Regions from separate parts of the Acidovorax lacteus genome, predicted to be linked through region 1. Evidence: predicted binding sites of a transcription regulator. Region 1 holds the regulator's gene; each other region holds the start of a gene.
The links. Region 1 encodes sigma-54, which starts transcription at its own class of promoters, with help from an activator protein. Its sites were predicted from a motif close to TGGCANGNAANCTGCTTT; they were not measured.
Positions count from the first base shown of each region.

Region 1 (2,264 bases):
GGACGAACCCTTTGCCGGCATTGACCCGATTGCGGTCATCGAGATCCAGCGCATCATTGGTTTCCTCAAAGCCCGGGGCATCGGGGTGCTGATCACGGACCACAACGTGCGCGAAACCCTGGGCATCTGCGACCACGCCTTCATCATCAGCGAAGGCAAGGTACTGGCGCAGGGCACGCCCTCGGAGATCGTGGACAACGCCGAGGTGCGCCGGGTGTACCTGGGCGAACACTTCCGGATGTAGCCGTGGCGGTGCTGTTTCTGACGATGCGCTGTGCGCAGCCGACCGGCCAGACGCGCGCGCCTGGCAGCGGCCGGTGGCGATTCGGGGGCCGCGCAGCGGCCGCGTGGGTGTGATGAAGCCCGGTCTGTCGCTGCGCGTCTCGCAGCATCTCGCGCTCACGCCGCAGTTGCAGCAGTCGATCCGGCTGCTGCAGCTGTCCACGCTGGAGCTGTCGCAAGAAGTCGAGCAGATGCTCGACGACAACCCGTTCCTGGAGCGCACCGCCGACGAGGCTGTGCGCGAAGATTTCGGCATGGCCGAGGCCGATGCCCCTGCGCAGACCGACGACTACGCGGCCGACGAAGCCGCACGCGTGGCCCCGGCGCTGGAGACCGGCGAGCGCCTTGCCGACAGCGCCACGCCCAGCGAAGGCGCTGAGCCCCCCTTGGGCGACACCGCGCCCGACTGGGAGGGCGATGGCAGCGTGGAATGGTCGGCCAACGACACCGAGTGGGGCGGTGACGCCCCTGCGCGCCAGCGCAATGGCGGCGAAGAGGACGAGACAGACGCCACCGACCTGGCCCATGCGCACGAGTCGCTCACCGACTTTCTGCATCGGCAGGCGCTGGCCCTGCGCCTGAATGAGGTGGACCGCGCCGCATTGCGCTTTCTCATCGAATCGCTGACTGACGACGGCTACCTGGAAGACCCGCTCGAAGACCTAGCCCGGGGTTTGGCGGGCGATGACGATCTGGAGCAGCTCGAAGAGCTGGTGCACCGCTTCACCGTGGCCCTTCGCCTGCTGCAAAGCCTGGAGCCGGTGGGCGTGGGGGCGCGCAACCTGGCCGAATGCCTGCGCCTGCAGCTTTCAGCCCTGGCAGCCGACGAGGACGACGACACCGATCCTGCCGTGGTGCGTGCGGCCTTGTGCATTTGCGACCAGCCGCTGGAGCAGCTGGCACGCCGCGATGTGCGGCGGCTCACGCAGGCCACGGGCGAGGGCGAAGAGCGCACGCGCGCCGCCATGGCGCTGATCGCACGGCTGGAGCCGCGCCCGGGCCGCCGCTTTGCCGATGTGGAGCGGCATGTGGTGGTACCCGATGTGATCGTGCGCAAGGCGGCCCGCAGCCGCGAGGGGCAGCCCCAGTTTGTGGTGCAGCTCAACCCGGATGTGATGCCGCGCCTGCGCGTGCACGACGTGTACGCGGGCGCGCTGCGCGGCCACCGCGGCGGCGAAGGCCACCAGGCGCTCCAGCAGCGGCTGCAAGAGGCGCGCTGGTTCATCAAGAACATCCAGCAGCGCTTCGACACCATCCTGCGCGTGTCGCGCGCCATCGTGGATCGCCAGCGCGCGTTCTTCGTGCATGGCGAGCTGGCCATGCGCCCGCTGGTGCTGCGTGACATTGCCGACGAGCTGGGCCTGCATGAATCCACCATCAGCCGCGTGACCACGGCCAAGTACATGGCCACGCCCATCGGCACTTTCGAGCTCAAGTACTTCTTTGGCTCGGGCCTGGGCACTGAGACCGGCGGCAACGCATCGAGCACCGCCGTGCGCGCGCTGATCAAGCAGTTTGTGGCGGCCGAAAGCCCGGCCAAGCCCTTGTCGGACAGCCAGATCGCCGAGATGCTCAAGGAGCAGGGCATCGAATGCGCGCGCCGCACGGTGGCCAAATACCGCGAGGCGCTGAAGATCGCGCCTGCCAACTTGCGCAAGGCGCTCTGAGAGGGCCCCGCGTGGCGCGGCCTACGGGTGGGGCTGTACCGCCCGCGCGCCTCAGCCCGCGCCGCCCGCGGCCTCGCGCTGCTCCTGCTGTTCCCGAAACGCGCGCGCACGCCCGAAGTGTCCGCAGCCAATGAAGGGCGCAGGCGGGCGCAGTGCCGACAGCGGCGACGGGTGGTTGGCCGTGAGCACCAGATGGCGCTGGTGGTCGATGAGCGGGCGCTTGCTCTGCGCGTGCGAGCCCCACAGCATGAACACCACCGGGCGTGGGCCCTGGGCCACGTGGCGAATCACGGCGTCGGTCAGCACCTCCCAGCC
Region 1 covers NZ_BAABEX010000024.1:152,050-154,313, reverse strand. Annotated here, with positions in the region: gene lptB (LPS export ABC transporter ATP-binding protein) at 1-244, shown strand, start outside; gene ABD866_RS11560 (RNA polymerase factor sigma-54) at 357-1,949, shown strand; gene ABD866_RS11555 (uracil-DNA glycosylase) at 2,001-2,264, opposite strand, start outside.

Region 2 (2,264 bases), on a different contig from region 1:
CCCACGGCACCGTAGCGCTGCTCGCCCTTGTCGTCCCAGGTCATGGTGCCGGTCACAGGCGCGTAGCCGTTGATGGACTTGAGCGCCTTGGTCACATCGGCCGGGTCGGCCGACTTGGCCTTCTGGATGGCGGCCGAGAGCACGTAGGTGCTGTCGTAGCTGTAGTGGCCGCCGTAGGCCGGGGGCTTCTTGTAGGCGGCGATGTACTTCTCCAGGAAGGGCTTGCCGGCCGTGAATTCCCGGGCTTCGAGCACGGGCGAGGTGGCGAACACGCCATCGACCATGCCTGTGGCCTTGGCCATGTCGGTGGTCTTGATGGTGTCGCCGCCCAGCAGGTTGACCTTGGTGTGGCCCACCTTGCGCAGCGCTTCCAGCAAGGCCAGCGCCTGGAAATCATTGAGCGTGGAGACGATCACCTCGACGTTGGCAGCCTTGAGCTCGGCGGCCAACTCGTCGAATGCGGTGGTCTTGTCGTCGAACGACTTGCGCACCACCACTTCCTTCTTTTCAGCCTTGAGTTGCTCGGCTGCGCCATCGGCCAGCCCCTTGCCGTAGGGGGTGCCGTCGTCCAGCGCCGCATAGCGGCTGGCCCCGAGCTGGGAGGCCGCAAAAGAGCCGATGGCACGCGCCTGCAGGGTGTCGTTGGCGACCATGCGGAACGTGGTGGGCAGCCCCAGCTGCGTGAAGCGCGGGTTGGTCGAGATCGCGATCTGCGCGATGTTCTTGGCGGCGTACACGGGCGCGGCCTCGATGCTCACGCCCGAGTTCAGGTGACCGATCACGGCCACCACACCGGCATCCACCAGTTGCTGGGCCACAGCCTTGCCGGTGGCGGCGTCGGCCTTGTCGTCCACCGACACCACTTCCAGCGTGACGCGCTTGCCGTCCACCGAGAAACCGCTCTGGTTCAGCTCCTGCACTGCCAGTTGCACGCCGTTGAGCAGATCCTGCCCCAGCGACGCCAGCGGCCCCGATAGGGGCTGCGCCACGCCGATCTTGATGGTGTCAGGCACCTTGCTGCACCCGCTGAGCAGGCCGGCCGACGCGATGCAGGCCGCCACGGTGGCCAGGGCAAAACGGCGTCGGACAAAGTGATGGTTCATGCTCGAAACTCCAGGAAAGAGAAAAAGTGTCCGGATGTATATAAGACGGATGGTGGAACCGCTAGCGGGTATGCCCGTGGGCGCCCCCGGACATTAGCAAGTTTCAGACCCCAAAAGCCCTGCGCCGGGGCTGGCGCTGCACCCCCCCGGCCTTGGGTGGGGGTGATTTGGCCAGCCCGACATGTCCCTGTGGCGTATTTATTGCTTGCCCTGTGGGCATGACCGAGTCCCTGCGCATTGTGGTGGTGGCCCCCGACCTGGCCGTGACCGACCCGGACGACGACCACGCCCGCCAGCAGGCCGAGCGCTCGAAGGCTCTGCGCATCGGCCTGCTGGAAAACGACTTCAACCTCATCGCCACGCTGCCGGCCGATGTGTTTCTGAGCGACCGCATTGCGCAGTTGCAGCCCGACCTGATCATTGTGGACGCCGAAAGCGAGGCCCGCGACGCGCTGGAGCATGTGGTGATGGCCACGCGCGAGGAGCGCCGCCCGATCGTGATGTTCACCAACGACGAGGACACCTCGCACGTCAAGGACGCCGTGGCCGCGGGGGTGACGGCTTACATCGTGGCCGGGCTTGCGCCGCAGCGCATCCGCCCGATTCTGGATGTGGCCATGGCCCGCTTCCAGCACGAGCAGGCGCTGCGCGCCGAACTGGCCGATGCCCGCAGCGAGCTGCAGGGCCGCAAAACCATCGACCGCGCCAAGGGCCTGCTGATGCAGCGCCAGGGCCTGACCGAGCAACAGGCCTACGACAAGCTGCGCAAGACGGCCATGGACAAGGGCCTGAAGCTCGTGGACGTGGCCCAGCGCATCCTGGACGTGGCCGATCTGCTGGGCTGACGGCCGTCGCGCGGATCGCGCCGGGCACGCCCTGCGCACGGATGGTGCGCCGCACAAAGCCGGTGCACGCCGGGTGCCTACGGTCTGCGTCCGCCCTCTTGCATGGCACCTGCCCGTGGCCATCGTAGCTGCGTCAGGCGGCAGGCATCTGCACAAAATAGGCTGCTCGTGCTTATGAATCAAGCACGAGCAGCTATCAAAGTAATAGCAAGCAGTATCTGGCACGGGCCTTGCAAGTTGTCGTGCGCACAGCCAAGGCTGGTTGTGCCTGGGCACCCAAGGGTTCCAATGGCGGAACCTCCAAGGCCCTTCCGGA
Region 2 covers NZ_BAABEX010000029.1:274,661-276,924, reverse strand. Annotated here, with positions in the region: gene ABD866_RS14110 (branched-chain amino acid ABC transporter substrate-binding protein) at 1-1,103, opposite strand, end outside; gene ABD866_RS14105 (ANTAR domain-containing response regulator) at 1,322-1,948, shown strand.
Region 2: the regulator sigma-54 is predicted to act here: its motif matches at 1,294-1,311, upstream of ABD866_RS14105 (ANTAR domain-containing response regulator).

Region 3 (2,264 bases), on a different contig from region 1:
CGGCCACCAGGCCCGAGCACAGGCCCAGCAGCGACGGCCGCCCGCGCACCACCCATTCGCCCAGCATCCAGGCCAGCGCCCCGGCCGCGGCGGCCAGGTGCGTGGCCGCCAGCGCCAACCCCGCACGCCCGTCGGCCGCAATGGCCGAGCCCGCATTGAAGCCGAACCAACCCACCCACAGCAGGCCCGAGCCCACCATGGTGAAGGCCAGGCTGTAGGGCTCGAACGCCTCGCGCCCGTAGCCCAGGCGGCGGCCCAGGAACCACGCGCACACCAGCCCGGCCACCCCGGCGTTGACGTGCACCACCGAGCCGCCCGCAAAGTCGAGCGCACCGAGCTGCGCGAGCCAGCCGCCCGGCTCCCAGACCCAGTGGGCCACGGGCGCGTACACACAGACCGTCCACAGCCCCACAAAGAGCAACATGGCACCAAAGCGCATGCGCTCGACAAACGCCCCCACCATCAGCGCCGCGGTGATGATGGCAAAGCTGAGCTGGAACATCGAATACACCGACTCGGGCACATGGGGCGCCACATGGCTCACGGCCACGCGGCCCGTGGCGTGCTGGTACTCCAGCCCCGCAAAGCCCGCGCGCTCGAAGCCGCCAATCCAGCCGGCCAACCCGCCCGCGCCGGGGGTGAAGGCCAGCGAATACGCAACCCCGTACCACAGCAGGCTCACCAGCGCGGCAATCGCGACCACGCTGGCCATGGTGTTCAGCACGTTCTTGCGGCGCACCATACCGGCATAAAACAGCGCAATGCCAGGCAGCGTCATCAAGAGCACCAGCGCCGTGGCCGTCATGAGCCAGGCGGTGTCGGCCCCGTTGATCTGGCCGACGGGCACCAGCCCCGGACGTGCCAACGGCGCTGTGGCTGCGGCCACCGCGGCCGGCGCCTCCTGCGCCCAGGCCACGGGTGTCGCCCACGCGCCGACCCACATCCCCCACCGCGCGTCCGCACACCACCCGGCCCTGTTGATTGCGCCCATGCATTCGCTCCCTGTGCTGTTGTTGGGCAGGCCTCAGCACAACACATGCCAGCCTGGCCTGCGCGCCCTGCCCCCCCGGCGGGGCGGCTCAAGGGCCCGCGCTGGGCCCCAGCGCCCCACAAGCGGGGGCGGGTTAGCCCCAATGCACCAGGGCAGTGCAACCGCTACAGTGCATGCACTCAACGCGCACCGCGGTGCGCTGCAGAGGAGCCCGAGGAGACACTTCAAGCTCGAACGACACGATTGCAAGCACCCGCATGAGGTGCATATCCTTCCCAAGCGCTGGCGATCCCAGCGCTTTTTTGTTGCCTGCGGCCGCCCGCTTCGCTCACAAATCCATAGCGGCCGAGGTGCGACAATCCGGGCATGGAATGGTTTTTCATCGGGTGCGCCTCGCTGCTGGCCGGGTTTGTGGATGCGATCGTGGGCGGCGGCGGCCTGGTGATGGTGCCCGCGCTGTTCGCGGCCTTTCCAGGCACTGCCCCCGCCACGCTGCTGGGCACCAACAAGGCGGTGTCGGTCTGGGGCACCTCCATGGCCACCTGGCAGTACAGCCGCAAAGTGCAGATGCGCTGGCAGGCCCTGCTGCCCGCGGCGGCGGCCGGGTTTGCCGGGTCGATGGCGGGCGCCTGGACGGTGACCCTGGTGTCGCCCGAGTTCCTGCGCAAGCTGCTGCCTCTGGTGCTGCTGGCCGTGCTGGCCTACACGCTGGCCAAAAAGAACCTGGGACAGCACCACACCCCGCACTTTGACGGACGCCGTGAGGCCCTGGTCGCCAGCGTCATCGGACTGGTCATCGGCTTCTACGATGGCTTCTTCGGCCCCGGCACCGGAAGCTTCTTCGTGTTTCTGCTGGTGCGGGTGCTGGGCTACGACTTCCTCAACGCATCGGCCGCGGCCAAGCTGCTGAATTGCGCGACCAACATCGCGGCCATCGTGCTGTTCGGCCTCAAGGGCCATGTGTGGTGGCACATCGCCCTGATGCTGGCCGTGGCCAACGTGGTCGGCAGCCTGCTGGGCACGCACATGGCGCTGCGCCACGGCACGGGTTTCGTGCGCTGGATCTTCATCTGCGTGGTCAGCGCGCTGATCCTCAAGACAGGTTACGACGCCTTTCTGCGTTGAATGGCACCCTTGCTTTGCAGCGACATGGCTCGGTGTTTGCTTAACACCACTGCCATCTCACGCTGCTTGTCAAGCAAAACAAGGCCTTCCCTATAATCCCGACCGTTTCATGACAATCCCGGGCGCGGCCAAAGGCCGACGATCCCTG
Region 3 covers NZ_BAABEX010000013.1:92,804-95,067, reverse strand. Annotated here, with positions in the region: gene ABD866_RS09815 (ammonium transporter) at 1-943, opposite strand, end outside; gene ABD866_RS09810 (sulfite exporter TauE/SafE family protein) at 1,358-2,116, shown strand.
Region 3: the regulator sigma-54 is predicted to act here: its motif matches at 1,025-1,042, upstream of ABD866_RS09815 (ammonium transporter).